Linked DNA regions of Prochlorococcus marinus XMU1419. The main gene of each other region encodes a partner of the protein of the gene in region 2 in a complex. Links are inferred from orthologs where the notes say so. Each region holds a gene or a part of one and is shown on either strand. Other genes may lie near its edges.

Region 1 (3,964 bases), 130 kb from region 2 along the record:
ATTCCCCTATAGCTCCTCCAAGCCCTATAGCAAGAGCAGCCATTTCCCAACCGTCTCTTGGTATTGTGTCGTTTTGAATTTTGCCTACTTCATGCCAAAACAATAAATTTCTGTGGTCAATTGCAAAGTTATCCCAAGTATCTAGGTCTATTTGAATTTCTACTTCGTCGCGACCGATTTCCTCAAGTGTAATTAAAGGTGGGTCTATAGCAGCAGCAGCTTCAACAAATACCCAACTTTCATTTTCCGGAGGCAACAAACTTTTAAGTCGCTGAAGTTCGCTCATAAAAAATTAATTTCTACCAATACTATAGAAACAAATGTTGCTTTTCAAGTAACTTGATTAACATCTGATGATTTATAAGTAGCATGAAATAAATGTAGTTTTAAATTATGCCTCAAAGAGGTGATCTTAAAAGAATTCTTATTCTAGGTTCAGGCCCGATCGTTATAGGTCAAGCTTGTGAATTTGATTACTCTGGTACTCAAGCCTGTAAAGCTTTAAGAAAAGCTGGTTATGAAATTATTTTAATAAATTCAAATCCGGCATCAATAATGACTGATCCTGAGATAGCAAATAAAACATATATAGAACCATTAACTCCTGAAATAGTTTCTCAGATCATTTTAAGAGAAAAACCTGATGCAATTCTTCCCACCATGGGTGGTCAAACTGCTTTGAATCTTGCAGTTAAATTATCTGAGTCAGATTTTTTAAAAAAAAATAATGTTGAATTAATTGGAGCTAATTTAGAAGCTATTAATAAAGCTGAAGATAGAAAACTGTTTAAAGAATCGATGGAAAAAATAAATGTAAATGTATGCCCTTCTGGAATAGCTTCAGATCTAACTGAGGCAAAAGATGTATTAAAAAAAATCGATTCCTACCCTCTTATAATAAGACCTGCATTTACTCTAGGTGGTGTAGGAGGTGGAATTGCATATAACCTTGAGGAATTTGTTGAATTCTGTAAAACAGGATTGGATGAAAGTCCAAGTAACCAAATATTAATCGAAAAATCACTTATTGGATGGAAAGAGTTTGAATTAGAGGTAATGAGGGATACTGCAGATAACGTAGTAATAGTTTGCAGTATTGAGAATTTAGATCCAATGGGTGTGCACACTGGAGATTCTATTACTGTAGCTCCCGCACAGACTTTAACTGATAAAGAATATCAAAGACTTAGAGATTTATCATTGAAAATAATTAGAGAGGTTGGTGTTGAGACTGGGGGGAGTAATATCCAGTTCGCAATAAATCCCTCTAATGGAGAGGTAATTGTCATCGAAATGAATCCACGTGTGAGTAGATCCTCTGCTTTGGCAAGTAAAGCTACTGGATTCCCCATAGCTAAAATTGCAGCTTTATTATCTGTTGGCTATACACTTGATGAAATTATTAATGACATTACAAAAAAAACACCTGCTTGTTTTGAACCTTCAATCGATTATGTCGTTACAAAAATTCCGAGATTTGCATTCGAAAAGTTTAAAGGCTCGTCAAATACTTTAAGTACATCTATGAAATCAGTTGGTGAGTCAATGGCAATTGGTCGCTCTTTTGAAGAATCATTTCAAAAAGCGTTAAGGTCCTTAGAACTAGATATTTGTGGATGGGAATGTGATTCACTTGATCCAATTAATAACGAGAATGACTTAAAGAATAGCTTAAGAACTCCTACATCTGAAAGGATTCTCATATTAAAAAAAGCTATGGAACTTGGAAAAACCAATTCTTATATTCAAGAAATTACGAATATTGATTTATGGTTTATCGAAAAATTACACAATATTTTTGATTTTGAACAAAACTTTTTGAAAGATAAAGAACTTTATGATCTAGATAGAGATTTGATGTTACATGCTAAACAATTAGGCTTTTCAGATCAACAGATTGCAAATTTGACTCATTCTGAGTTCTTTGAAGTAAGAAAATATAGAAAAGATTTGAACATAATCCCAATTTATAAAACTGTTGATACTTGTTCAGCAGAATTCTCATCATCTACTCCCTATCATTACTCAACATACGAGGATTATTTTATTAATTTAAAATCTCAAGTTTTTGAAAGCGAGATTTCAACAAATAATAAATCAAAAAAAATTATGATTCTTGGTGGGGGTCCAAACAGAATTGGTCAGGGAATTGAATTTGATTACTGTTGTTGCCATGCTTCATATCAGGCTTCCACCAATGGTTATAAAACAATTATGGTTAATAGTAACCCTGAGACTGTATCAACAGATTACGATACTAGTGATATTTTATATTTTGAACCTGTAACTTTGGAGGATGTACTAAATATATTAGAAGCTGAAAATCCTGATGGTTTGATTGTTCAATTTGGAGGCCAAACTCCCTTGAAATTATCAATGCCCTTATTTGATTGGCTTAAATCAAGTGATGGTGCCAGAACTGGATCAAAAATACTTGGTACTTCACCAATTTCAATAAATCTAGCAGAAGATAGAGAGGAATTTACAAAAATACTTGAAGAATTAAATATCAGGCAACCTTTAAACGGATTAGCTCGCACTAAAGAAGAGGCGCAAATTGTAGCAAAAAATATAGGTTTTCCTCTAGTTGTAAGACCCTCTTATGTTCTGGGAGGAAGGGCAATGGAAATTGTTAAGAATGAGAATGAACTATCAAGATATATCTCTGAGGCAGTGAAGGTATCACCTGATCATCCAATACTTCTCGATCAATATTTGAATAATGCAATTGAGATAGATGTTGATGCTTTATGTGATTTAGAAGGTTCGGTTGTAATTGCTGGACTAATGGAGCATGTTGAACCTGCAGGAATACATTCTGGTGATTCTGCATGCTGTTTACCATCAATATCTCTTTCATCTTCCACTTTAGAAACCGTTAGGAATTGGACCAAATTAATAGCAAAAAGACTAAATGTTGTTGGCTTAATTAATTTGCAATTTGCGGTAACTAATTTAAATAACAATGAAGATCAAGTATTTATTCTTGAAGCTAATCCAAGAGCTTCAAGGACAGTCCCATTTGTTTCAAAAGCTATAGGTAAACCAGTAGCTAAACTAGCTACCCAATTAATGCAGGGACTTACATTAGAAAATATTAATTTTACTAAAGAATATTATCCAAAGTATCAGGCAGTAAAGGAAGCTGTTTTGCCTTTCAAAAGATTTCCAGGATCCGATACACTTCTTGGTCCAGAAATGCGATCTACTGGAGAAGTAATGGGTTTAGCAAAAGATTTTGGAATTGCTTATGCAAAGTCAGAATTGGCAGCAGGAAATGGAGTCCCTTCTGAAGGCGTAGCTTTTTTGTCTACTAATAATTTGGATAAAAAATATCTTGAAGAAATTTCTAAGGAATTGTTGATTTTAGGGTTTAAATTAGTTGCAACAAAGGGTACAGCATCATACTTACTTGATCTAGGTATTCAAGTTGAAGAAGTCCTAAAAGTACATGAAGGTAGACCAAATATTGAAGATTTAATACGCTCTGGACTTATTCAATTAATAATTAATACTCCAATTGGTTCTCAGGCTCTGCATGACGATGCATATTTAAGAAGGGCTGCAATAGAATATAATATTCCGACTTTTACAACAATTCCAGGAGCCAAGGCAGCTTTAAAAGCAATTAAATCTCTTCGAAGTAATAAAATCGATACTTACTCTCTACAAGAAATTCATAATTATTAAAACTCTACCCTAAGTTTTTAACTTTTCTCATAATTGATTTGCTTAGGAGTTTCGGCTAATTGATAGTAATTTCAATGTTTCTTTGTTCAACTTAATTTATATTTCTGCTATTTTTAATCCTTTTATTGATTCTTCTATATCTTTAGAGAGTTCATTTATTATATTTCTTACCTTCAATGGTTAAAACTTGATTTGAAGAATTACTTGAGTTTTGCTTAATGGATTCAACTTTTAAAAAATTTAGATAAAAATTATATGCTTTTAATTAATTGTT
Region 2 (3,074 bases):
GGAAAAACCTTGATGATTTAAACTCTAGATCGTTAATGCAAAGATGGCTTAATGATGAAATATCTGATGTTCAAACAGGAGCTTTTTTAAGTGCTTTGAGAGCTAAGGGTTGCACTGGTGTTGAATTATCATCTATGGCTGAGGAACTCTTAAATGTTTGCAAGTTGCCTTTAAAAAGACCAAATTTATATATGGTAGATACTTGTGGTACTGGAGGTGATGGGGCAAATACATTTAATATCTCCACTGCAGTAGCATTTGTAGCTTCATCTTGTGGTGCAAATATAGCTAAACACGGGAATAAAAGTGCTAGTGGAAAAGTTGGGTCTGCAGATGTTTTAATGAATCTTGGTTTGAATTTAAATTGTTCATTAGAAAAAGTAATTTCTGCCGTCAGTGAAATTGGAATAACTTTTTTATTTGCACCCGTATGGCATAAATCTTTAATAAAGCTTGCACCACTGAGAAAGTCTCTAGGAATTAGAACTGTATTTAATCAACTTGGACCATTGGTAAATCCGTTAAGACCCAATGCGCAAGTACTTGGGGTTGCATCTGAGGATCTATTGGAGCCAATGGCAAATGCACTTTTAAAAATGGGTATGAACAGAGCAGTAGTAGTCCATGGTCATGGCGGTCTTGACGAGGCTTCACTTCAAGGAGAGAATAAACTGATATTTGTTGAGAAAGGGGAATTAAGATTTTCAAAAATAAATATTTCAGAATTTAATCATGAAAATATTTCTAATGAAAACCTTGTAGTTTCTGATATTAATTCAAGCGAAGAAATATTAAAGTCTGTTTTAGATGGTTCTGGACAAAAGTCGCACAAGGAAGTTGTAGCTTTGAATACAGCTTTAGTCCTATGGGTATCCAGTATCGAGGATGATTTGCACGAAGGATTTAAAAAAGCATTGCTTTCAATTAGTCAAGGAACTCCTTGGAAAAAATTTTTGTTGTTGAAAAATTATTTAACCGTTGATGAATCAATTACGAATTAATGATTAATCCATATAAAAAAAATGCAAAATTAGTTTTAAATAATGGAATTGTTTTTCCTGGATTTTCTTTTGGCGCCTCTGGTACTGCTGTTGGCGAAATAGTTTTTAATACTGGAATGACAGGATATCAGGAGGTTATTACTGATCCAAGTTATTATGGACAAATATTAACATTCACTTATCCAGAAATTGGAAATACCGGTATTAATCTTGAAGATTCAGAATCTGATATTACTGTTAAAGGGATAATTGTTAGAAATTATTCATCAAATAATAGTAATTGGAGATCACTAAAGAATCTTAATCAATGGTTAGTTGAGAAAAATATAATAGGTCTTTATGGAATTGATACAAGAGCCCTTGTTAAAGTATTAAGATCTTATGGCTCGATGAATGGAGCTCTTACCTCTGAAGATAAAACTGTAGAAAGTTGTTTAAAAATAATCTATGAAACCCCAAAAATGGAGGGATTAAATCTATCAAAGGAAGTTTCCACAAAGCAAGAATATTTTTGGCAAAATACGACAGAAACAGATTTTGACATTAGACAAAAACTTTCAGAAAAGCCTAATAAATTAAAAATAGTAGCCATTGATTTTGGAATAAAAAAATCAATTTTAAATCGACTAGTCTCTCATGGTTGTGAAATTTTAGTGTTACCTTCTAGCTCTACTTTAGAAGATGTCTTATTTAATAAGCCTGATGGGATATTCTTCTCAAATGGGCCTGGCGATCCTTCTACCGTTACTGAGGGCATAGATTTGGCGAGATCACTTATTGAACATGGTGAAATACCTATGTTCGGTATTTGCCTCGGTCATCAAATATTTGGATTGGCCTTGGGTGGTTCAACTTATAAACTTCCATTCGGACATCGCGGACTAAATCATCCTTGTGGGAATAATAATCAAATTGAGATAACTAGTCAGAATCATGGTTTTGCTATTGATCCTAATTCTCTTTCAAAAGAAATAGTGAAAATTACTCACTACAATCTTAACGATAATACTGTTGCTGGATTAGAGGTAAATAATAAACCAATATTTAGTGTTCAATATCATCCAGAAGCAGGACCTGGTCCGCATGATTCAGATTATTTATTTAAAAAATTTGTTTCTCTAATGTTAGATAGATGTTGACATATTGTTTTCTTTTGATTTGATAATTACATTTGATATATTATTTTTGGGAGGAACTTGATCATAGAAGATTTCCAGAAGCTTACGGTTTCTTTAAGAGGAAACCTAGATATAAAAACAAACATTATTGTTTTTACCTTTAAAGGTCAGCTTGACGCCTTCTCAGAAAAACAATTTAAGTCTTTTATTACTAATAATTTAAAAAATGAGTTACCATTCGTTATTGATCTTACAAAAATTGATTTTCTAGATTCTTCGGGTCTTGGTGCTCTTGTCCAAACTGCTAAAGAATGTAAAAAGTTGAAGTTAGGCTTCTCGGTTGTTGGAAACTCGAGAGTCGCTCAAACAATTAAACTTGTACGTTTAGGAGATTTTCTTAACTTAAAGTCTAGTCTTGAAGATGCATTAACTTTTTTCAAAAATTGAATTATTGGATTCAAAACTTAGTTCCACATGGCTCACCTGATGAAATTGGTGTCATTCAACTTGCTTGGCTTGGGGATGCGGTATGGGAACTTCATCAAAGACTAAGACATGTTCATTTTCCATTAAAATCAAAAGAACTCCATTTATCAGTAGTTAACGAAGTAAAGGCAATATCTCAATCAAAATCTTTAGATGATATTGAACATTTATTAAATGCAAATGAAATGGATTTAATTAGACGTGCTAGAAATAAAACGAAGAGAAACCCAAAGTCCTCAAACCCTGTCGTATATTCTAAAGCAACTGGTTTTGAAACTCTTATTGGGTGGCTGTTTCTAAAAGATCCTCAAAGATTATCAACTCTTTTTGATTATCTTGAATTAAAAATGCAATGACTCTATGAAAAATACTTCTAAAAAGAATTTTTCTGAAAAAAATAGCAAACACTTCAACAAAAATTCTTATTCTAATTCTTACTATAAAGATACAAGTTCATCAAAAAAAAGTA

Evidence for each region. Proteins that work in one complex are often made in the same cells at the same time.
Region 1: the proteins of carA (region 2) and carB are in contact, whole or in part, in a solved structure (PDB 1KEE), measured with the Escherichia coli proteins. The link is inferred for Prochlorococcus marinus XMU1419 from one-to-one orthologs.

Annotation. Positions count from the first base shown.
Region 1 is NZ_JAAORO010000002.1:288,879-292,842, reverse strand. The notes cover bases 1-3,890. They hold carB (carbamoyl-phosphate synthase large subunit), read left to right. Parts: upstream 1-393; coding sequence 394-3,690; downstream 3,691-3,890. Other genes in these bases: HA151_RS05180 (DUF3318 domain-containing protein), read right to left, coding at 1-286. Also shown: HA151_RS05170 (ABC transporter ATP-binding protein), read right to left, coding at 3,942-3,964. UniProt on the Escherichia coli protein: Large subunit of the glutamine-dependent carbamoyl phosphate synthetase (CPSase).
Region 2 is NZ_JAAORO010000002.1:162,853-165,926, forward strand. What follows is about bases 71-3,070. They hold carA (glutamine-hydrolyzing carbamoyl-phosphate synthase small subunit), read left to right. Parts: upstream 71-1,000; coding sequence 1,001-2,140; downstream 2,141-3,070. Other genes in these bases: trpD (anthranilate phosphoribosyltransferase), read left to right, coding at 71-1,001; HA151_RS04505 (STAS domain-containing protein), read left to right, coding at 2,198-2,566; HA151_RS04510 (ribonuclease III domain-containing protein), read left to right, coding at 2,563-2,961; rlmB (23S rRNA (guanosine(2251)-2'-O)-methyltransferase RlmB), read left to right, coding at 2,966-3,070. Also shown: more of trpD, read left to right, coding at 1-70; more of rlmB, read left to right, coding at 3,071-3,074. UniProt on the Escherichia coli protein: Small subunit of the glutamine-dependent carbamoyl phosphate synthetase (CPSase).